3 regions of the Mesorhizobium sp. L-2-11 genome follow, and region 2 is predicted to be linked to each of the others. Evidence: riboswitches for the same ligand, from Rfam matches in the RefSeq annotation. Region 2 holds a riboswitch; each other region holds the start of a gene.
The links. A riboswitch is a leader RNA that binds a small molecule or an ion and turns the genes downstream of it on or off. The one in region 2 is predicted to bind cobalamin.

Region 1 (7,338 bases), 2.8 Mb from region 2:
AAGAACTGTCGGACAGCATCCTTTCGACCTCGCGCTCGCGCGTTCCGTGGCTGCTCGTCAACCTTCTGACGGCGTTCCTGGCGGCCTCGGTGATCGGCCTGTTCGACCGCACGATCGAGCACATCGTGGCGCTGGCCGTGCTGATGCCGATCGTCGCCGGCATGGGCGGCAATGCCGGCTCGCAGACCATGACGGTTACGGTGCGGGCGCTGGCGACCAGGGACCTCGACATCTACAATGCCGGCCGCATCATCCGTCGCGAGATGGGGGTGGGCTTCATCAACGGCATCATCTTCGCCATCCTGATCGGCATCGTCGCGGCCGCCTGGTTCCGCGATCCCAATCTGGGCGGCATCATCGCCGCGGCGATGATCATCAACATGTTCGTGGCCGCGCTTGCCGGCATCCTGATCCCGCTGCTGCTCGACCGGTTCAAGATCGACCCGGCCGTGGCTTCGGCGGTCTTCGTCACGACGGTCACCGACGTCGTCGGCTTCTTTGCCTTTCTCGGCCTCGCCACCTGGTGGTTCGGCGTGTGAGCGACCACCCGCTCAATTGACTTTTACGTAAATGCCGTGCGAGATTTTGGAACAGCCTCCGGCCGATTCTGAAACGCGTTTGGACGATAGCGAGCCGCTGGGTTGGAACTCGCAGCGCGGCCGGGCATTTGGAGTGATGATGCGGGAATACTATTCGATAACCGAACTGACCCGCGAATTCGATGTTTCGACGCGGACGCTGCGCTTTTATGAGGACGAGGGGCTGGTGCAGCCGGTACGGCGCGGCCGCACGCGACTGTTTCGCCCGTCGGACCGGCACCTCATCCGCCAGATCATGCGCGGCAAGAGGCTCGGCTTTTCGATCAACGAAATCCGCGAAATCATCCAGATGTACAAGGAGCCGCCCGGCGAGGTCGGTCAACTCAATCTGATGATCAAGCGCATCGAGGAAAAGCGTGAGGATCTGCGCCAGAAGCGCCGCGACCTCGAAGAGACCCTGGCCGAACTCGACCAGGCCGAAGAGTCCTGCGTCGAGCGGCTGGTGGAGCTTGGCGTCAACACCTGATCGGCCTTTTTGATAATTCTACTCTCGCGGCCAGCTAGCGTGGTTCTCTGCGCTTCCGGCCTTCGCCGGCCGAAGCACCATGAGTAATCGTGGTAGTTAAGGCTACGGCCGGCGTAGGCCGGTGCTCACGTACTCAAATGTGCGCTCCGCTCCGGTTCTCGAAAACCACGCTATCTGACTCGCCAGAGCGAATTCTGAAAAAGACCTTGCCGCCTCAAATCCAGCGCCGCACCTTTTTCGCGTAATCCCGGTATTTCTTGCCGAATTTCGTTGCCAGAACTTTTTCCTCGCCCTCGATCGCCATTTTTTGCGTTGCGAAGGCGGCGATGATCGCCAGCGGCAGGAACCATGGGTTGCCCGAGATAAGGGCGACGCCGATCATCAGCAGCGTGTTGGCCAGATAGATCGGATTGCGGCTGACGGCGAAGGGGCCTGTCGTCACCAGATGGTCCGGCACGGCGTTCGGATGGAGCGTCGTCTTTGCCCGGATCATGGTGCGGATCGCCGTGAACCAGAGTGCGACGACGCCGAACAATGCCACCCAGCCGGCTGCGAACAGGATGTCGCCCAAAAGGCCGCCGATCCATGGCAGCGGATAAAGCAAGCCAAGCGCAATGCTGACGGCGATGGCCGCGATATAGATCAGCGGCGGCCACGGTATACCCCCCGGTTTTTGCTGTCCCGGTTTCTGTTGGCCCGGTTTCTGCTGATGGTCGGTCATTGTGCTCCTCCCTCCATCAAAGTGCTGTCGGCTTTGGCAGTGCAGGCGCCGGCGAGCTCGTCGAGGTGCGCCTGCCATTCCGCAGCCTGGTCGTTGCGGTAGAGCCGATCAAGCGTGGCCTCGCCCTCGAGCGTATCGAGCATGCAGACACAATAGCTGGTGCAGAACTTCGTGTCGCGCGATTGCTCGCACGATGCCTGGCACTCTTTCTGGAAGGCGACCTGCCTGGTTTCGACCGCTGCCGGCATGACTTGCGAAAACAGCCAGATCGAGCCGATCAGCACCGGCTGGTGGATCAGATAGAAGGCGAGGCTGTGCCGGCCGATAAAGACCAGCGGATTGGTCCAGCGGCCGGGCGTCAGGCCCGCCAGCCGCGTCAGCACGCCGGAGGCGAAGGCAAGCTTTGCCGCTGCGATGCCGACAAGCACGGCGCCGAACCATGGAAACAGCGGGACATAATCGTTGGAGCGCGGGTTGGTTGCCGACAGGCCGACCCACCACAGGACCGGATGATCGAAGATCTCCGACCTGAGGTAGAGCGGCGCGGTGATGACGAAAGCTGCGACAACCAGCGTCAGCAGCGCCGGCAGCCGCAGGAACGCCAGGCCGAGCAGGCTGGCGAGCGCGATCTCGTGCAGGATGCCGAAGAAGATGAAACTGTCGGGCGTGAAAAACCTTGTGGCCGCCGATATGGCGAGCGCAGCCCCGGCGACCATGGCGAAGCGTTTCCAAAAGCCGTTCCAGCGGATTTGTTTGCCATGGGCGAGGAACAGGCTGACGCCGACCAGGAACAGGAAGGTCGAAGCGATGCAGCGCGCGTAGAACTTCCACCAGCCAAAGGCAGTCAGGCCGGGATCGGTGTAGCCGAAGAATTCGAGATCCCAGGTGAAATGGTAGCTCGCCATGGCAAGCAAAGCGATGCCGCGGGCGACGTCGATAGCGATGATGCGCCTGGATCGGTCGTGAACGGCCGGCATAGGAATGGTCATGATCTCGCAATTCTGATTCAGTGCTGCAAGACGATTATCATGGGTGCCCCGGACAAAAGAAGACAGGGCCAAATCCTGGTGATGCTCAGGGCTTAGGCTAAAGCGCCGTACGCCGCTCGCACCCAGTTGTCGAAGCCGGTGCCGCCCCTCATTGCCCTGCCGGGCATTTCTCCCCGTGCACGGGGAGAAAGAAGCCGGCCGCAACGCCGGCGCCATCCCTGCAACGCTGATGATTGGCGAAATCGCCGATGACAGCCCCCTCTCCCCGTTCTACGGGGAGAGGATGCCGGCAGGCAGGTGAGGGGCAGCGCGGACGATTCAACCATCAAGATCGCGGCGTCAGAGGAACCCAAGCTGGTTCCTGAGACGGCGCATTCGCACTCATAGCTGACGGAATTTGGTTTGCCGGGCGCGGCGATTTTGCCTATAGTCGCGGCCGTCGTCGGTTCCGTTTGGAACCAAGAGGGAATGCGGTAAGGGTAAAAATTTGCCCAATGCCGTGGCTGCCCCCGCAACTGTGTGCGGTAGTCCTCTCCATATGCCACTGAAGAGTTCTTCGGGATGATCTCTTCGGGAAGGTGGGGAAGGGCGCTGATCCGCGAGCCAGGAGACCTGCCGGCGACAGGAGAACTGACTTCTATGCCCTCGGGTGGAGGGCGAAAGGACAAGACATGAATTCCGTCTCGCTCGGCGCTTCCGTCTCCTCGCAGTCGCGCTTCGTGCAATTGGCGCTTGCTGCATTTCTCGGCGTTTTTGTCATGGGTTTTGTCGGCTTCTCGCATATCGATGCGGTCCACAATGCCGCCCACGACTATCGCCATTCGATGGGCTTTCCCTGCCACTGACAAGGGGCTGACACGATGACACTGTTTCGCAACGTCGTGTTCATCGCGGCGATCGCAGGGCTTGTCGCCGGCGTCGTTCTCGCCTGCATGCAGGCCTACGCCACGGTGCCGCTCATCCTCAAGGCGGAAGTCTACGAACAGGCCGGTGGTGGCCACACGCATGACCATGGTTTGGCGCCGGCCGCGCCAGGCGGCAATGCCATGAGCAGCGCCGTGCCGGCTGAAGCAGCCACCGCGGAAGAGGAAGGCTGGGCGCCGGCCGACGGTTTTGAACGCTTCGCTTTCAACGTCGTTGCCAATGTCGTCACCGGCATCGGCTTTGCGCTGACCCTGGTCGCTGCTTCGGAGTTCGCCGGCGGCATCGGCAATTGGCGTCAGGGCCTGTTCTGGGGCTTTGCCGGCTTTGCCGTATTCACGCTGGCCCCGAACCTTGGCTTGCCGCCAGAACTGCCGGCGATGCCGACGGCCGATCTCGCCCAGCGCCAGATCTGGTGGACGGCGACGGTGGTGGCGACCGCGGCCGGTCTCGGCCTGCTCGCCTTTCGCAAATCGCTGCCGTTGGCGGTGATTGCCGTGGCGTTGATCGTGGCGCCGCATATTGTCGGCGCGCCGCAGCCCGAAAATTTCGAATCGCCGATCCCGGAAGGCCTGCACCACCAGTTCGTGGTGGCGGTGACGCTGACCAATCTGGTGTTCTGGCTGGTGCTCGGCGCTGTCGTCGGCCTGGTGCGCGGCCGCTTGACCGGCACCGCAACCGGCCTGCGCGAAAACCTTGCCTGATCGCGCTGCTCCAGGCAGCAAGCTGACCCTGGTCATCGGCGGCGCACGCTCGGGCAAGAGCGCGCATGCCGAAAGCCTGGTGACGGCCTGCCCGGCGCCGTGGGCTTATATCGCCACGGCGCAAACCTATGACGACGAGATGCGCGAGCGCATCGCGCTGCACCGGGCGCGGCGCGGCGACGGCTGGACGACCATCGACGCGCCGCTCGATCTCGTCGACGCGATCGGGGCGCTGCCTGACGGCCGGCCCGTCCTGATCGACTGCCTGACGCTGTGGCTGTCCAACCATATGCTGGCGGAACGCGACATTGAGGCCGAATGCCGAGGGCTGGCGGATGTGCTGTCGCGGCCGCGCGGGCCGTGGTTCGTGGTTTCCAACGAGGTCGGCCAGGGCATCGTGCCCGACAATGCGCTTGCCCGCCGGTTTCGCGATGCCGCCGGTCGGCTCAACCAGCAGGTCGCCGCCGTCGCCGGCACGGTGCTGCTGATGGTGGCGGGACTGCCGCTCAAGGTGAAGTGAGATGACCGATATCGACGACAGGGACGAGGAACGCCACCGCGCCAAGATGGCCAAGCGCAAGGCGGTGCAGGACGCCGAGGTCGCGGCCAAGACAGTCGAGAAGGGACTGCTGATCGTCAACACCGGCCCCGGCAAGGGCAAGACCACTGCCGCCTTCGGACTGGCGCTGAGGATGCTCGGCTACGGCAGGCGTGTCGGCGTCGTCCAGTTCATCAAGGGCAAATGGCATACCGGCGAGAAGGACGCCTTTGCCGCCTTCGGCGACCGGGTCGTCTGGCACACGATGGGCGAGGGTTTTACCTGGGAGACGCAGGATCTGAAGCGCGACATCGCCGCCGCCGAGGCTGCCTGGGCCAAGGCACTCGAGCTGATGGCCGATCCATCGATCAGCCTTCTAGTGCTCGACGAATTGAACATCGCGCTGCGCTACGACTATCTCGATCTCGACACGGTGGTGGCGGCGCTGAAAGGCCGGCGCGAAAACCTGCATGTCGTCGTCACCGGCCGCAACGCCAAGCCGGCGCTGGTCGATGCCGCCGATCTGGTCACCGAGATGGGCGTGACCAAGCATCACTTTTCCGCCGGCGTGAAGGCGCAGCAAGGGATTGAGTTCTGAGGAGTTTGCCCGCCTCTTCTTCCTTCTCCCCTTGTGGGAGAAGGTGGCCTCGCGAAGCGAGGTCGGATGAGGGGTGTTCCAGCTTGGCACTGACAGCACTCCGTCCAGCACCCCTCTTCCGTTTCGGCGCTGCGCGCCGATCCACCTTCTCCCACAAGGGGAGAAGGTGGCCGCACAGTGGACATCACGCGGCGATGACGATCACCGACAGCAAGCCGAACAGTCCCATCAGCAGAACGTCGGCAACCCGATAGAGTCTTAGCGCACGTCTGATGTCCATGCTCTCGACATCGCGGCGGCCGCCTTCGCCCATGAACGCGTCATCGACCATGACGCCGTCGTAGGAGCGCGGCCCGGCCAGCGCCAGGCCGAGCGCGCCGGCCATCGCTGCTTCAGGCCAGCCGGCATTGGGCGAGCGGTGCTTCTTCGCGTCGCGCCGCACGGTGCGCCAGGCGTTGCCGGCATCGGCGCCTTTGACGAGGAAGGCGGCCAGCACGATGAGCAGCGCGGTCAGCCGCGATGCCGGCAGGTTGATCAGGTCGTCGAAGCGCGCCGCCGCCCGGCCAAAAGCTTCGTGGCGCGGCGTGCGGTGGCCGATCATCGAATCGGCGGTGTTGGCGGCCTTGTAGGCGACGCCGCCGGCCAGCCCGCCGACGCCGATCCAGAAAACCGGCGCGACGACGCCGTCGGAAAAATTCTCGGCCAGGCTTTCGATCGCCGCGCGGCAGACGCCGGCTCTGTCGAGCTTTTCCGGATCGCGGCCGACGATCTGCGAGACGGCAACACGTCCGATGTCGAGTCCGCCATTGTCGAGCCCGTCGGCCACCGCCTCGACATGTTCGGCCAGGCTCTTCTGCGACAGCAGCGATGTCGCCAGGAGCGCGGTGAGGATCAATCCGGCTGGAATGCCGGCGAGCATGGTTTCCACCGCGAAAGCGATGGTGGCCGGCACCAGCACGATGATCAGCAGTGCATGAACACCGCGCCGGCGACGCAGGGCGTCGGAATCAGTATCGCGGTTGAGCCTGCGGTCGAGAAAGGATATCAGCCTGCCAAACCAGGTGACGGGATGGCCGATGGCGCCGAGCAGCCAGCTGGGATAGCCGACAGCGAATTCAACAAGCAGTGACAGGAAAGCGATCAGGATCGACATGAAGTCTCTTGATGGAGCGGCGGCACTGGTGGATCACGGCGGAAGCCTCGGCCGGGCGAGGGCACTTTTTCCGCATGCGCCACAGCCCTTCGTCGACCTCTCGACCGGTATCAATCCGCACTCCTATCCGTTTTTCGAGCTGCCCGCCACCGCCCTGTCGAGATTGCCGGAAGCCGCGCGCGTGCGCGAACTGGCCTACGTCGCGGCAAGCGTCTATGGCGCGCCATCGGCGGCCAACGTGATGGCGGCGCCGGGCACGCAGATCCTGTTGCCGCGCATCGCTTCGCTGGTCAGCCCCGGCAGGGCGCTGGTGCTCGGGCCGACCTATGCCGAACATCAGCGGGCAGCGGCAATCGCCGGCCATGCGGTGACGGAGATAGATGATTTCGAGGCCCTGGCAGGAGCCGACCTTGCCATCGTCGTCAACCCCAACAATCCGGACGGGCGCATCGTCCAACGCAAGGAGCTGCTGGCGCTTGCCGAAAAACTGCGCGCCAGAGGCGGGCTGCTCATCGTCGACGAGGCGTTCATGGATGTCGGCCCGCGCCCGGAAAGCCTGGCCGGCGATGTCGAGCATGGCGGCATCGTCGTGCTGCGCTCCTTCGGCAAGTTTTTTGGCCTTGCCGGCCTGCGGCTCGGCTTTGCATTG
Region 2 (7,338 bases):
TCCATAGCCGCGCGGTCCAGGACGCGCTGCTCGATGTCACCCGCTTCTGGCTGGAGCGCGGCGTCGACGGTTTCCGCCTCGACACCATCAATTTCTACTTCCACAGCCAGGGCCTCGAGGACAATCCGCCGCTGCCGCCCGAACAGCGCAACGACCAGACCGCTCCTTCCGTCAACCCCTACAACTACCAGGACCATCTCTACGACAAGAGCCGCCCCGAGAACCTCGGCTTCCTCGAACGCTTCCGCGCTCTGCTCGACGAATATCCGGCGACGGCGGCGGTCGGCGAAGTCGGCGATTCGCAGCGCGGACTGGAGGTGGTGGCGGCCTATACCGCCGGCAGCAAGCGCGTCCACATGTGCTATTCATTCGACTTCCTGGCGCCCGAAAAGATCAGCGCGGCAAAGGTGCGTTCGGTGCTGGAAGCCTTTGGCGAGGTCGCCAGCGACGGCTGGTCGTGCTGGGCCTTCTGCAACCACGACGTGATGCGCACTGCCTCGCGCTGGGCAGCCGGCGAGGCCGACCAGACCGCTTATCTCAAGGTGATCTCGGCGCTGCTGATGTCGCTGCGCGGCTCGGTCTGCATCTATCAGGGCGAGGAGCTCGGTCTTGGCGAAGCGGAATTGCAATTCGAGGACCTGCAGGACCCCTACGGCATCCGGTTCTGGCCGGAATTCAAGGGCCGCGACGGCTGCCGCACGCCGATGGTCTGGAATGGCGCCGACAGCAATGGCGGCTTCTCCACGGCAAAGCCCTGGCTTCCCGTGCCCGCCAAGCACCTTTCGCAGGCGGTCGATGTGCAGCAGGGCGACGACAGCTCGCTGCTCGAACACTACCGGCGCTTTCTCGCTTTCCGCCGTCTGCATCCGGCGCTGGCCAAGGGCGACATCGAGTTCATCGAAAGCCAGGGCGATACGGTCGCCTTCACGCGCCGCGAGGGCAATGAGCAGATCGTCTGCGCCTTCAATCTCGGCAGCCGACCGGCCAAAGTCAATCTCGGCGGACGCTCGCTGCAGCCCTTGCCGGGGCACGGGTTTTCGGGACAGACTGACGCCGGCTCTATCCGCCTCGGCGGCTACGGCGCCTGGTTCGGTCGTATCGATTGAATTGGCAATTCACTGGAGGGAACCCATGGCCGATGTCACGCTAAGGCAAGTGAAGAAATCATACGGCAATCTCAACATTCTCCACGGCATCGACCTCGACATAAAGTCGGGCGAGTTCATCGTCTTCGTCGGCCCTTCTGGCTGTGGCAAGTCGACCTTGCTGCGGTCGATCGCCGGGCTTGAGGAAATCACCTCCGGCGAGCTCAAGATCGATGGCGAGGTGGTCAACGACGTGCCGCCGTCGAAGCGCGGCATCGCCATGGTGTTCCAGTCCTATGCGCTCTATCCTCACATGACCGTCTACGACAACATGGCTTTCTCGATGAAAATCGGCAAGGAGAGCAAGGCCGAGATCGACAAGCGGGTGCGCCAGGCGGCGGAAATCCTGCAGCTGACCAAATATCTCGACCGCCTGCCCAAGGCGATGTCGGGCGGCCAGCGCCAGCGCGTCGCCATCGGCCGCGCAATCGTACGCAACCCGAAAGTTTTCCTGTTCGACGAGCCGCTGTCGAATCTCGACGCGGCCCTGCGCGTCGCCACCCGCATCGAGATCGCCAAGCTCAAGGAATCGATGCCTGCTACGACGATGATCTACGTCACCCACGACCAGGTCGAGGCGATGACGCTGGCCGACCGCATCGTGGTGCTCAAGGAGGGCCATATCGAGCAGGTCGGCACGCCGATGGAGCTCTACAAGAGACCCGGCAATCTGTTCGTCGCCCAATTCATCGGCTCGCCGGCCATGAACATCCTGCCGGCGACGATCGACAAATCAGGCGACCCGACCATCGTCAGCCATGTCGGCGGCCGCAAGGCGACGGTGCCGATCGCCACGCCAGCCTCGGCGACGGGCGCTTCGGTGAGCTTCGGCGTGCGGCCGGAGGATCTGATGATCGCCACCGGCGCAGATTATCTTTTCGAGGGAACGGTGGACTATGTCGAGCAGCTCGGCGAGGTCCAGCTCGTCTATGTCGACATCGGCCGCGCCGACCTGCCGCTGGTGACCAAGCTGCCAGGCAATGTCGAGGTCAAGCGGGGTGCCGCGCTGCGGTTGAATGCCGATGCCGGCGACCTGCATATTTTCGACGCCGACGGACATTCATTCACGCTCCACAAAGCGGAAGCAAAGGCAGCCTGAGAGCGGCGGCCGAACTGATGAAAGTTTTTTTGGCGAGCCCTCAAACAAGAGCAGCGGGCAAGCCCGCCGCTCTTGTTCGTTCCGGTCGCTGTCAGCGGCCGAACAGGTTCCGGTCGCCGCCCTGCGGGGCGGACTTCTGTACGTCGCCCGACGAGTTGAGCAGCTTGTAGACCGGCGAGCCGGTATTGCGCACCGAAGACGTCTGCGTGTTGTCGACGTTGACGGTCGCCTGCTTGTTGATGTCGGTTCCGCCAACGTTGTCGTTGCGGGCATAGGCGCTGCCGGCAGCAATCAAAAAAGCGGCGGCGACAAGAACGATCTTCTTCATTTCAAAACTCCTGGATTTTCTTGATTCCACCAGCGCGGCGGGCAAATGCCGCCGCAGCTGTTTGTTTGACCATGCTCTTTGTTCGAAAACCGCGTTCCATTTTCGGGATCATTGCCTGGACGAACTGTTAGTTGTTGCCGAACAGGTTACGGTCGCTGCCGTGAACGGGCTTCTCGTCAGCCGGAACCGGGTTCTGCGCCGAAGCCGAATTCCGAGTCGAAGCCGTATACGAGTCGCTGTCGACCGCAGCGGCCGGCTGGTTGAGGCCGTCTGACCCATAATGGTCGCTGCCGGCAAAGGCGCTGCCGGTGATGGCCAGAGCGGCGACGGCAGCGAGAGCGATCTTTTTCATTTTTTGGTACTCCAGTATCTTAGTTTTCCGTCCGTCTAGCGGCGTGTCTTGGGAGGACGCGCGTTGTTCGGACAGCCCCAACGTGGGAAGGCCATTCGGCGGATTCCAATCACGAAGTTGTTCCGTGTGGACCAAGAATCTACACCTTGAAATTGTACCAGAGACATCCCCGAATTGATTTTATATCTTATTTTCAATCGCTTATGCCAAATTAGCCGTTCATGATTTGACGGATTGGCGGACCTGCGTTCACGGCGTGCTGCACGCATTGTCAACAGAAACGAACCGTTCGGTTCGATTTTAGAAGCGGCTAACAGTCACTTTTATAAACTGTTAACCTTCCTGGTTTCCGCCGCGGCTCGGATTGGATGTCACGGCAGCCGACAATGGCTGCCGACAAAAGTGAGGTTTCAGCCCTGCAGGTATAAACCTGTAGGTTTCGCCGGCGGTGTCGCGCCGCATGGATACGATGTCGCTTTCATGCCGACAGTCAGCCGGCCGGCATGATTAGATCGCGCCATCTCAGGTGCCGCTTGGTGACGACGAAGCGGAGAATTGGGAAGCCGGTCAGAACCCGGCGCTGCCCCCGCAACGGTGGTGGAGTTCAAGTCGCAACGGGAGACCACTGGGCCACAAGCCTGGGAAGGTGTCGCGATGGGTCCGCAAGGACACTCCAGAGCCCGGAAACCAGCCCGAGATTTTTAGACTCGACTGATCGCGGTGGGCGGTCAAGAGGTGGATGATGCATGTCCGGCCCTGTCGCCGGCGTGCAAGCGGTCCTCCCTCCATCACCACCAGTTCAGTCCTTACACGAGGACAGGACATGGACGCGCGCAACGACATGCTGAGGCTCTTGCACGGCCGCAGGCAAGGCTATTCGCTTGAGCAGCCCTTCTACACCGATCCAGATTTCTTCAAGCTCGACATGGAGCTGATCTGGTATCGCGACTGGCTGTTCATCGGCCACGATTGCGAGTTGCCGAAACCTGGCAGCTACATCACCGCCCAGATCGGCGACTATCCGCTCGTGCTGGTCCGCGACCAGCAAGGCAAGGTCAATGCCTTCCACAATTCCTGCCGGCATCGCGGCAGCCGTGTCTGCAATGCCGACAAGGGCACTGCGGCGAAGCTCGTCTGCCCGTATCACCAGTGGACCTACGAGCTGGACGGCCGTCTCTTGTTTGCTCGCCAGATGGCAGACGGCTTCGACAAGAGCCAGTTCAGTCTGAAGCCGGTGGCTTGCGAAAGCGTCGGCGGCTATATCTTCATCTGCCTGGCCAACGAGCCGGCGGACTTCGCGCCAATGCGCGCCATGATCGAGCCTTACCTCCTGCCCCACCGGCTGCGCGAGGCAAAAATCGCCTTCGAATCGACCATCGTCGAGAAGGGCAACTGGAAGCTCGTCTGGGAGAACAACCGCGAGTGCTACCATTGCGCCGGCAACCATCCGGAACTCTGCAAGACATTCCCGGAAGCGCCGACCGTGACCGGGGTGCAGGGTGCCGACAGCGATCCGGAAATGCTCGCGCACTGGGCGAAATGCGAGGCGGCAGGCCTGCCGAGCAAGTTCCGCATCGATCCGGCCGGGCAGTATCGCGCCACCCGCGCACCGCTGCTGCGCGACGCCGTCAGCTATACGATGACGGGAAGACGCGCGGTGAAGAAGCACCTTTCCGACAGCGTTTCGACCGACCGTATCGGCTCGCTGCTGCTCTATCACTATCCGACGACCTGGAACCATGTCCTCGGCGATCATGCCGTCACCTTCCGCGTGCTGCCGATCAGCGCCACGGAAACGGCCGTCACCACCAAATGGCTCGTCCACAAGGACGCGGTCGAGGGCGTCGATTACGACCTCGCCGAGCTTACCCATGTCTGGACCGAGACCAACGACCAGGACCGTCGCATCGTCGAGGAAAACGCCTTCGGCATACTGTCGCCGGCCTACGAGCCCGGCCCCTATTCGGAACTGCATGAGGGCGGCGTCATCCAGTTCGTCGAATGGTACGCCTCCTTCATCGGGCCGCGCCTTGCCGAGGACGGCCGTCCGGCGTTGCGCAGCGTCGCCTGAGCGGGATCAACGGGATGAATGCGATGACGGACCTTGGGCTCTACCGACATCTCGACGACATGGCGCCCTGGAACGACAGGCTCCAGGTGCTGGAAGTCATCGGCGTCAGCGACGAGGCGCCTGAGGTGAAGACCTTCACCTTCCGCTCTGACAACCAGACATGGTTCCGTTACAGACCGGGGCAGTTCGTGACGCTGGAACTGCCGACCACCGATGGCCCGTTGATGCGGACCTATACGCTGTCGTCCTCACCGTCGCGGCCGTTCTCGATCGCGGTGACGGTGAAAGCGCAGGCCGGCAGCTTCGGCACACGCTGGATGTTCGACAATCTGAAGCCCGGCGTTCACGTGAAGGCCTATGGGCCGGCGGGCGACTTTTCGCTGCACAGCCATCCCGCCGCCAAGTATCTGTTCATTTCGGCCGGTTCCGGCGTGACGCCGATGATGTCGATGCTGCGCTGGCTAAACGACTGCGCGCCATGGACCGATGTCGGCTTCGTCAACTGTGCACGAAAGCCCGAGGAGATCATCTTCCGCAAGGAGCTCGAGCTGCTCGGCAGCCGCATGCCTGGCCTGACGCTCGGTTTCATGATCGAGGAGCGGTCCAGCCGTGAGGGCTGGTTCGGCCATATGGGCCGGATCGACGCGATACGGCTGCCGCTGCTGGCACCCGATTTTCGCGAGCGCGAAATTTTCTGCTGCGGCCCCGACCCGTTCATGCGCGCCGTGCGGCAGATGCTGGAGGGGGCCGGCTTCGACATGGCCAACTATCATCAGGAAAGCTTTGCGGCCCCAAGGGTGGAGGAAATACCGGCCCCGTTCGGTTCGCCGGCAGAAGGTGGGCCGGCAGGGGGCGGGATCGAGGTACCTGTCGAGGCCGCAACGCCGATCCGCTTTTCGCTTTCGGATGTCGATGCCGACTGCGTTGCCGGCCAGACCGTGCTGCAGACGGCGCGCGCTTCGGGCGTACGAATTCCTGCAGCCTGCGAGTTCGGCCTGTGCGGAACCTGCAAGGTGAAAAAGATCTCGGGCACAGTCGAGATGAGCCACAATGGCGGCATCCTCGATCACGAGATCGACGACGGTTTTATTCTCGCCTGCTGTTCAAGGCCGCTGTCGGCGCTCGAAATTGAGGTCTGACAGGTGGGGGCGCTTAAACCCCGTAACGTTCGGTGCGGATGAGGCCTGCCGGAACGCCGGCATCGATCAGCGCCTGGGCGGCGGCCGACACGAAGGCATTCGAGCCGCAGACAAAGGCGAACCTTGGCGGCGCGGGCAGCCGCAACATCGATTGCTCCATCATCGCGGCATCGACCCGCCGCGAATAGTCCGCCGGGCGCCGGGCCGGCTCGCGGGTCAGCGCCAACACCAGATCGAAGCCGTCCCGGCGATTGTGGAGGTCGATCAGCTCGTCGCGAAAGATCACCTCGTCCCAGACCCGCGCGGAAAACACCAGTGCCGCGGGCACCGCCGATCTGCGCGCGGCACGATGGCGGATCATCGCCATCAGCGGCACCACGCCGGACCCGCCGCCGACCAGCAGAAGCGGGCCGCCGTCGCTGTCGGACCAGACGAAGTGGCCGCCAAGCGGTCCGCGCAACTCGACCTCGTCGCCAACCGCCGCGATATCGTGAAAGAACGGTGAGACCTCGCCGTCATCGAGCCTTTCGATTGCCAGTTCGATCGTCTCGCCGGCTTCCGGCGCCGAGGCGATTGAGTAGGAGCGGCGCGCCTGATAGCCGTCCGGCGCCGTCAGCCTGACATCGACATGCTGCCCGGCACGATAGGCGAAGGGCCGCGACGGCTGGAGGAAAAAGCTGGTGACGCGCGGCGTGCGCTTTTCGATGCGGGCGATGGTCACCGTCTGCCAGGGCGACTGCGCCGCCGGCCCGTCGCTCATGGATCGCCCGTATAGCGCTGCTCGCGCCACGGGTCGCCATAGATGTGATAGCCGCGCAGTTCCCAGAAGCCCGGCTCGTCGCGCTCGGTGAACTGCAGCCCATTCAGCCATTTGGCCGACTTCCAAAAATAGAGATGCGGAACCAGCAGCCGCGCCGGGCCGCCATGGTCCGGCGTGATCGGCTTGCCCTCGTAAAGCAGCGCCACCATCGCCTTGCCGGCAGTGAGATCCTGCGTCGGCACGTTGGTGGTATAGCCGTCGAAGGACAGCGCAAGTGTGAAGGCCGTCGGTGGCTCGATGCCGGCATCCGCCAGAATATCGTCGACCAGCACACCTTGCCACGCCGTGTCGAACTTGGTCCACGCGGTGACACAATGGATGTCGCGCGTCATCTTGGTCAAAGGCAGCGCGTTGAACTCTGTCCAGTTCCACGTCTTGATCGGC
Region 3 (7,338 bases), 2.4 Mb from region 2:
GACGCCGAGCGGCAGCTCGGCCGCCATCTCGTGCATTTTTTCCTTGACGTTCTCGCCGAGCGCAAGCGCGTCGCCGCCTGATGTCATCGAGATGGCGATGCCGAGAGCCGGCTTGCCGTTGAAGCGGAACATCGGCTGTGGCGGGTCGGAATAGGCGCGCCTGACCTCGGCAATATCACCCAGCCTGAAATAGTGGCCGTTGGCATAGAAGTTGATCGCCTTCAGGCTCTCCTCGGAGGTGAAGCTGCCGGAGACCCGGATGGCGATGCGTTCGGGGCCGGCATCGACCGTGCCGCTCGGGGTCAGCGCGTTCTGCGCCTGCAGCGCCTGCGACAGCGTGCCGACGTCGAGCCCGAGTGCGGCGACCTTCTGCGTCGAGAATTCGAGATAGATCTTCTCGTCCTGCTGGCCGATCAACTCGACCTTGGCGACGTCGGGCACCGTCAGCAGCCCGGCGCGCAGGCTGCTGGCCAGGTCCTTCAGCTCACGATGGCTGATGCCGTCGGAGGTGAGCGCGTAGATAAGCGAATAGGTGTCGCCGAACTCGTCATTGTAGAAGGGGCCTTGGACGCCTGAAGGCATCGTCGATTTGATATCGTCGAGCTTCTTGCGCACCTGGTACCAGAGCGGCTGCACCTGATCGGCCGTCACCGTGTCCTTCAGGTTGACGAAGACCACGGATTCGCCGGGCTTGGTGTAGCTCTTGACGTAGTCGAGGTTGGGAAGCTCCTCGAGCTTTTTCTCGATGCGGTCGGTGATCTGTTCGACCGTGTCGCTGGTCGTGGCGCCCGGCCATAAAGTCTTGACCACCATGGTCTTGATGGTGAAGGGCGGGTCCTCTTCGCGGCCGAGGCCCGTATAGGCGAACATGCCGGCGAGCGCGGCCGCGATCATCAGGTAGATGACGAAGCTCTTGTGGCGCAGCGCCCATTCGGAAAGGTTGAATCTGGTCATGATGCAACTCCTTGATGTCGCGCGCAGTCTGGCGCGCGGCCGGCCGACGCCGGCTACGTTGTGCTGTTGAAGGTCGGTCGGTGCTGCGCCCGCGGGTCGGCGGGCGCAGCAACTGTCAGGCCAGGCTGTGCATGGTGCCTGCAACCCGGTAGGGCGCGCGCTCGGCCAGCCTCGGCCGGAGCGAGAGCGCTGCTAGATAGCGCTGGAACGCTGCTGCCTCCTGCACCGGCGAGGCCAGCGCGACATGGCCGTCGGGCCGCACCAGATAGGCACCGTCGCGATGCAGGCCCGTAGCTTTGGCCATGTCGGACCAGGCGAAGCTGTGGATCGGGATGCCGGTCGGAGCCAGCATCGCCCGGAACTCGGCATTCGCCGCGCCATAGACATGCACCTGCCAGTCCAGCGAGCGCAGCGGCTCGAAATTGTTGCCGCTGGCGGTGAGGACATAGGGCAGGCGGTCGCCGCCGCTGATTTTCCCGGCCGTTCCTGAACTGATCGGCCCGGAACGGTACTGGATCGCGGCCTGCGAGATCAGGCCGAAGAAGGCGCGCGAGCCGAACGACGTGTGCAACAGGACGTTCAGGATCTTTGGCATCAGATAGCGGCGAAACAGGCCGACCAGGCGCGAGCGGCTGGTGATGAAGCGGAACGCCGTGTCGGTGCTCTCGATCAACTTCCGGGCAAAGGCGATGCGCTCCGGCTCGTAGCTGTCTAGCAGGCGTTGATCGGCACGGCCTTGAACCACGGCAGCGAGCTTCCAGCCCAGGTTGACCGCATCGCCCATGCCGGTGTTCATGCCCTGGCCGCCGGCCGGGCTGTGGATGTGGCCGGCATCGCCGCAGAGGAACACGCGGCCGACGCGGAAGCGTTCGGCAACGCGGTGGTGGACGCGGTAGGTCGAGAACCAGTTGACTTCGTTGACCTTGATGCCGGTGTCGCGCTCGACATCGGCGCGGATTGCCTCGAAGGTGATCGTCTCATCGGCTTCATGCGCCTTCGGCACGATGCCGATCAGACGCAGTGAACCGGATTGCCTGACCGGCATGGCGATCGCGAAACCGTAAGCGCTGACCGTGGTGTCCATGCCGTTGCGGGTGACCGCGCCGCTGCCCGTCACGTCGGCGACGTAGAAGGCCTGTTCGTAAGTACCACCCGGGAAGCCGATATTTAGCCCATGCCGCACGGTGCTGCGAGCGCCGTCGCAACCGACGAGATAGGCGGTACAGACTGTCTCGGTCACACCGCCACTGCGCAATGTGGCGACAACCGAACTGGTCCTGTCCTCGAAGGCGACCAGTTCGGTGTTGCGCTCGACCCGAACCCCGGCGCGCTCGAGATGCGTGATCAGGATGCGCTCGTGAATGTCTTGCGGCAGCGCGAATGCGAAGGAGTACGGGCTGATGCCGCGGCCGAAGTCGGAGAGCGGCAGCCTTGCGGCGATGCCGGCCGGCGTGCGCACGGTGAGTTGCTCCAGCCGCACGCCGGCGGCAAGCACGTCCTCGACGATGCCGATCTGGCGGTGGAACTCGAGCGTGCGGGCCTGGACGGCGAGCGCGCGCGATGTCTCGCCCGGACCTGCGGCCTTGTCGAAGATGCGGACCGGCACGCCGAGACGGGTGAGCCAGAGGGCAAGCGTCAGCCCGGTTGGTCCGGCGCCGGCAATCAGCACTTTCGTTTGTGACGGGCTCATCTGGCTTCTCCTGCAGCAATGCGAACCTTTTCGTGTTCGCGCAGCCGGTTGATGCCGGCGGTTACGACGACGTCGCCTTCGGCCAGGCCGCTGCTGACGACGACCCGCTCGGTCTCGTAACGGGCAATGACGACTGGCTTCAGCTCGACCGCCGACGAAGCGCTCACAATCCAGACGGCCGGCTTGCCGTCCTTGTCGAACAGCGCACTTCCCGGCAGCATCACGACAGGCGCGCTGGATTCGTTGACACGGCCCGCGACGCTGCTGCCAAAGCGCATTTCATCCGGGGCGTTGCGCAGCGAAACCTTCACCTGGAAGGTGCGGGTAGCGGCATCGGCCACCGGCGACACCTCGCGGATGACGCCGGATGTCGAGATCGCCGGGTTGCTGAGCAGCGAGACAATGATCTCCGGCGGATGCCCGGCCCTGCGGCCATTCGAGAAAGCTGCCTCGGCGATCGAGAAGACGGCGTCGCGGGCTTGCGGATCGGCGATGCGCACGACCATCTGCCCGACATTGACGAGCTGGCCTTCCTCAGCGCCAGTCGCCGTCACCACGCCGTCGAAATCCGCGTGCAGTTCGGTATAGGCGAGCTGATCCCTGGCCATCTCCAAGCCAATCTTTGCCGAGTCCAGCTTGGCTTGCGCCGAGCGGAGGTTCTTCAACGTCGCATCATAGCTGGCGCGCGTCGTGAAGCCTTTGGCAAGCAGTGCTCCGAGGCGGACCTCTGCGGCACTCGCCTCGACCAGCACGGCCTGCGCCGCCGCGACATCGGCCTCGGCGCTACGCAAGCGGTTGCGATAATCCTGGTCCTCGATCCGGGCGAGCACTTCGCCTTTCCTGACCATCTGGCCTACTGCTGCCGTGCGCTGCACGAGCTTGCCGGAGAGCCGGAACCCGAGGTCGCTTTCGCGCTGTGGGCGGATTTCGCCGATGGCGATGCGACTGTCTGCCTGCGGTTCCGGCTTCACCGTCACGGCCTTGACCAGCTTCGCTTCCGGCACATCCGGCTTTGCAGTCGCGGCCTCGCCCTTGGCGGCGTACCAGGTGACGGCAGCGGCGCAGCCGAGCGCCGCGATCGATACGCCGACGAGGCCATGTTTCAACCTGCTGTGGAATGCGGCAGTCATGTTGTCTCCTATCCATGTTGCGGCCGGCGCCGGAACGGGCGCGACAGCCGGCAATGATCCTTGACTGGAGACGGGCCGGGCGCCCTGGCGCGAAAACATGGGGTCAATTGGCCCGTTCACCAGCACGCTTTCATTCGGCTTTTTGGACGCTGAAATCCCGATCGGATTCTGAAAATTTTCCGATGTTTTGGCGACCGACCTCTTCCACGCTGGTCCATTGAAAGGTCGTTGAATTGGGCATCCGGGAAAAACCGGAGCACAGGTATGCCGGTGTTGACAGCAGAGAGTAGCGCTTGATATGTAATATCATTACATATGCGAACGACCGCGCATCATGGTGCGAGCCCAATCAAAACCATTGCGACGCGGTCGGCGGAAATCTACGGTGGAAAGGTGATGGTCCCCGAGTCGAAAGGCAAGGGGTGAAAAGGGAACACGGTGAGATCTTCGGATGGAGGCCGTGGCTGCCCCCGCAACTGTAAGCGGCGAGCAAAATCCGAAATGCCACTGGCCGGCAAGGCTGGGAAGGCTGGATGGCGCAAGGACCCGCGAGCCAGGAGACCTGCCATCAGCATGAGTTGACCGGACGGGGTGTGCCGGGAGGAGACGTGGACATCGGTTTGTCGGCCGGTTCGCTTCCTTCCGTCGCCATTGGAGAAAGTGACGGTAAGTGGACGCCTCCCAGCCTCTTCTTGAAGCGCGTGAACTGAACGCGACGGCGAATGGCCAGCGCCTGGTCAGTGCGGTCAGCCTTTCGGTGGCGGCGGGCGACCGCCTCGCCATCATCGGCCCAAACGGCGCCGGCAAGACGACGCTGCTGCGCATGCTGTGCGGTACGCTGCGGCCAAGCGCGGGAGATGTGAGGTTTGGCGGGCGCCGGCTGGAGACGTTCTCGGCCGCCGAGCGGGCTCTGCACATGGCTGTCGTCGGCCAGACCGATCAGCCTGATCCGCGGCTTGCCGTAATCGATTATGTCGGGCTTGGGCGGGTCCCGCATGCCGGCTTGCGACGCAGAAGCGAGCAACGCGACATCGTCGCCGAAGCGCTTCGCAGAACCGGCCTGCTGCCGCTGCTCGGCCGCACGATCGGCTCGCTGTCCGGTGGTGAGCGGCAACGCGCCCAACTGGCGCGCGCCATCGCCCAGGAGCCCAAAATCCTGTTCCTCGACGAACCGACCAATCATCTCGATCCGCGCGCCCGCAGCGAACTTCTTGAACTCGTATCGCAGTTTGGCATGACCGTCGTGGCGGTGCTGCATGATCTGTCGCTGGTCACGCCATTTGCCACCAGGGTCGCGGTGATGAACGCTGCCCGCCTGCAGGCGTTCGCCGGTCCGCGCGAGGCGCTGACCAAGCAGTTGATCCGCGAGATTTTCGGCGTCGACGTGCTTCGGCTGCGCCATCCGACCGAAGACCGCGAACTCACGGTGTTCGACGTTCCAAACCGTGCCTTCCCTGATTTAACCAAGGAGCAGCATTCGTGAAACGCCTGGCACTGTCTTTTACCTCCCTCCTGCTTGCCCAGACCGCCTTCGCTTTCCCGGTAACGGTCGACAGCTGCGGCACGCCGCTGACGTTCGACGCCGCGCCGAAGCGCGCCGTCATCCAGGATATGAACATGGCCGAGATGGCCTTCGCGCTGGGGCTGCAACCGTCGATCGTCGGCCTGACCGGCATCACCGGATGGTACAAGGTCGGTCCGGAATTCAAGGCCGAGCAGGGCGCGATCCCGGAACTTGCGCCAAAGTATCCGACGCTCGAAAATCTCGTCGCTGTCGAGCCCGATTTCTTTTTCGCCGGCTGGTACTACGGCATGAAGCCGGGCGGCGAGGTGACGCCCGATACGCTGGCCCCGCACGGCATCAAGACGCTGGTGCTGACGGAAAGCTGCGTCCATCTCGACACCAACCGCCCCGCCGCTTCGATGGACCTGCTGTATGGCGACATCGAAAAGCTGGGCAAGATTTTCGGCAAGGAAGCCGAGGCGAAAAAACTTGTTTCGGGCTGGAAAACGCAGCTCGCCGAAATCATGGCGAAGATTGGCGACCGCGAGGGAACGCGGGTGTTTCTCTACGATTCCGGCGAAGACAAACCGTTCACATCCGGCAAGTTCGCGATCCCCAACGCCATGATCGCCGCTGCCGGCGGCGACAACATCATGGCCGACATGCAGACGAGCTGGGGCAATACGGATTGGGAAACGGTCGCTTCCCGCAATCCGCAGTTCCTGATCCTGCTCGATTATCAGGACGGCGGCGGCTACAGGAAACTGCTCGAACTCCTCAAGGTCCATCCGGCGATGAAGGAGACCGATGCGGTCAGGAACGAGCGCTTCGTCGCGCTCCGCTATGCCGAGCTGACGCCTGGACCAGCCAACATCGAGGCGATCGCCAAGATCGCCAGGGCGATGCACCCGGAAGCCTTTTGAGCTTGCGCCACAGGGCATTCGAATTGGCCATGGCAGCAGGGGCAGCAGCGATCGCCGCTCTTGCTTTGCTGTCGATCGCCTATGGATCGACGGTCATAGCGTTGAGCGACGTGATTGCTGCGCTCGGACATGCGGCCGGACTGGACGGAAACCTCGTGCCCGGCCCGGTCGGCAATATCCCGGTTGCCAAGATCCCGGTTGCCAAGATCGTCGTGGATCTCAGGCTGCCACGCACGATCATGGCGATCTGTGTCGGCGCCGGGCTGGGCGTCATCGGCACGCTGTTGCAGACGGTAACGCGCAACGACCTCGCCGATCCGTTCCTGTTCGGCCTGTCCTCGGGCGCCGCGGCGGGTGCTGTTTCCGTCATCACCATTTTTGGTGATCATTTCGGCATCTGGACGTTGCCGGTTGCCGCCTTCACCGGCGGCATATTGGCGGCCGGCATCGTGCTGTTGCTGGTTTCGCGGGTGAGGGGGCAAGGACCCGAACGGCTGATACTGGCCGGGCTTGCCGTCTCTTTCATGTTCATCGCCCTGACCAACTATCTCGTCTTCGCCGGAGACCAGCGCGCCGCTCACTCGGTATTGTTCTGGACGATGGGCGGGCTCGGCCTGGCGCGATGGGACAATGTCGGGCTGGCTGCTCTTGGCGCGGGCACCATTCTTGCCTATGCGCTGTGGAACCATCGCAAGCTCGACGCTTTCCTGGCCGGCGAGAATGCTGCCGAAAGCCTCGGCGTGCCGGTTGTGCGGATGCGCAGGACGGCGTTTCTCGTCGCTGCCTTCTCAACGGCGATCCTGGTCTCGGTCGCAGGTGTCATAGGTTTCGTCGGGCTGATGATCCCGCATCTGTCCAGGTCCCTGGCCGGCCCGTTACATCTGCGCCTGATTGCAAGCTGCGCCCTGTTCGGAGCGGTGCTGCTGCTTGCCAGTGACCTTCTGGCGCGCACGCTGCTGCCGCCGCAGGAACTGCCGATCGGCATCATCACCAGTTCGGTCGGCGCTTTCTTCGTGGTCACCATGCTCATTCGCAATCGCCTTTGAGTTGCGGCCTCGGAGCAGATCAGCTGAGGGCGCGGCCAGTATCGGCATCGCAAGCTATCCAAGGATGGGGCCATTGCCGAGGGCGTCGAGA

Region 1: linked by a shared signal. The riboswitch ahead of JG739_RS15105 (CbtB domain-containing protein) and the one ahead of JG739_RS01535 (aromatic ring-hydroxylating oxygenase subunit alpha) in region 2 are both predicted to bind cobalamin.
Region 3: linked by a shared signal. The riboswitch ahead of JG739_RS21825 (ABC transporter ATP-binding protein) and the one ahead of JG739_RS01535 (aromatic ring-hydroxylating oxygenase subunit alpha) in region 2 are both predicted to bind cobalamin.

What each region holds. Positions count from the first base shown of each region.
Region 1 is NZ_AP023257.1:3,149,412-3,156,749, forward strand. It holds gene mgtE (magnesium transporter) at 1-539, shown strand, start outside; gene JG739_RS15090 (MerR family transcriptional regulator) at 679-1,065, shown strand; gene JG739_RS15095 (methyltransferase family protein) at 1,280-1,786, opposite strand; gene JG739_RS15100 (DUF1624 domain-containing protein) at 1,783-2,775, opposite strand; cobalamin riboswitch at 3,202-3,409, shown strand; gene JG739_RS15105 (CbtB domain-containing protein) at 3,447-3,620, shown strand; gene JG739_RS15110 (CbtA family protein) at 3,636-4,400, shown strand; gene cobU (bifunctional adenosylcobinamide kinase/adenosylcobinamide-phosphate guanylyltransferase) at 4,423-4,920, shown strand; gene cobO (cob(I)yrinic acid a,c-diamide adenosyltransferase) at 4,922-5,536, shown strand; gene cbiB (adenosylcobinamide-phosphate synthase CbiB) at 5,721-6,689, opposite strand; gene cobD (threonine-phosphate decarboxylase CobD) at 6,688-7,338, shown strand, end outside.
Region 2 is NZ_AP023257.1:333,824-341,161, forward strand. It holds gene bglA (beta-galactosidase BglA) at 1-1,106, shown strand, start outside; gene JG739_RS01520 (ABC transporter ATP-binding protein) at 1,132-2,244, shown strand; gene JG739_RS01525 (DUF680 domain-containing protein) at 2,336-2,572, opposite strand; gene JG739_RS01530 (DUF680 domain-containing protein) at 2,700-2,924, opposite strand; cobalamin riboswitch at 3,432-3,634, shown strand; gene JG739_RS01535 (aromatic ring-hydroxylating oxygenase subunit alpha) at 3,748-4,995, shown strand; gene JG739_RS01540 (hybrid-cluster NAD(P)-dependent oxidoreductase) at 5,019-6,134, shown strand; gene JG739_RS01545 (FAD-binding oxidoreductase) at 6,148-6,894, opposite strand; gene JG739_RS01550 (molybdopterin-dependent oxidoreductase) at 6,891-7,338, opposite strand, start outside.
Region 3 is NZ_AP023257.1:4,549,410-4,556,747, reverse strand. It holds gene JG739_RS21840 (efflux RND transporter permease subunit) at 1-954, opposite strand, end outside; gene JG739_RS21835 (FAD-dependent monooxygenase) at 1,070-2,644, opposite strand; gene JG739_RS21830 (efflux RND transporter periplasmic adaptor subunit) at 2,641-3,774, opposite strand; cobalamin riboswitch at 4,155-4,358, shown strand; gene JG739_RS21825 (ABC transporter ATP-binding protein) at 4,445-5,257, shown strand; gene JG739_RS21820 (ABC transporter substrate-binding protein) at 5,254-6,201, shown strand; gene JG739_RS21815 (FecCD family ABC transporter permease) at 6,231-7,247, shown strand.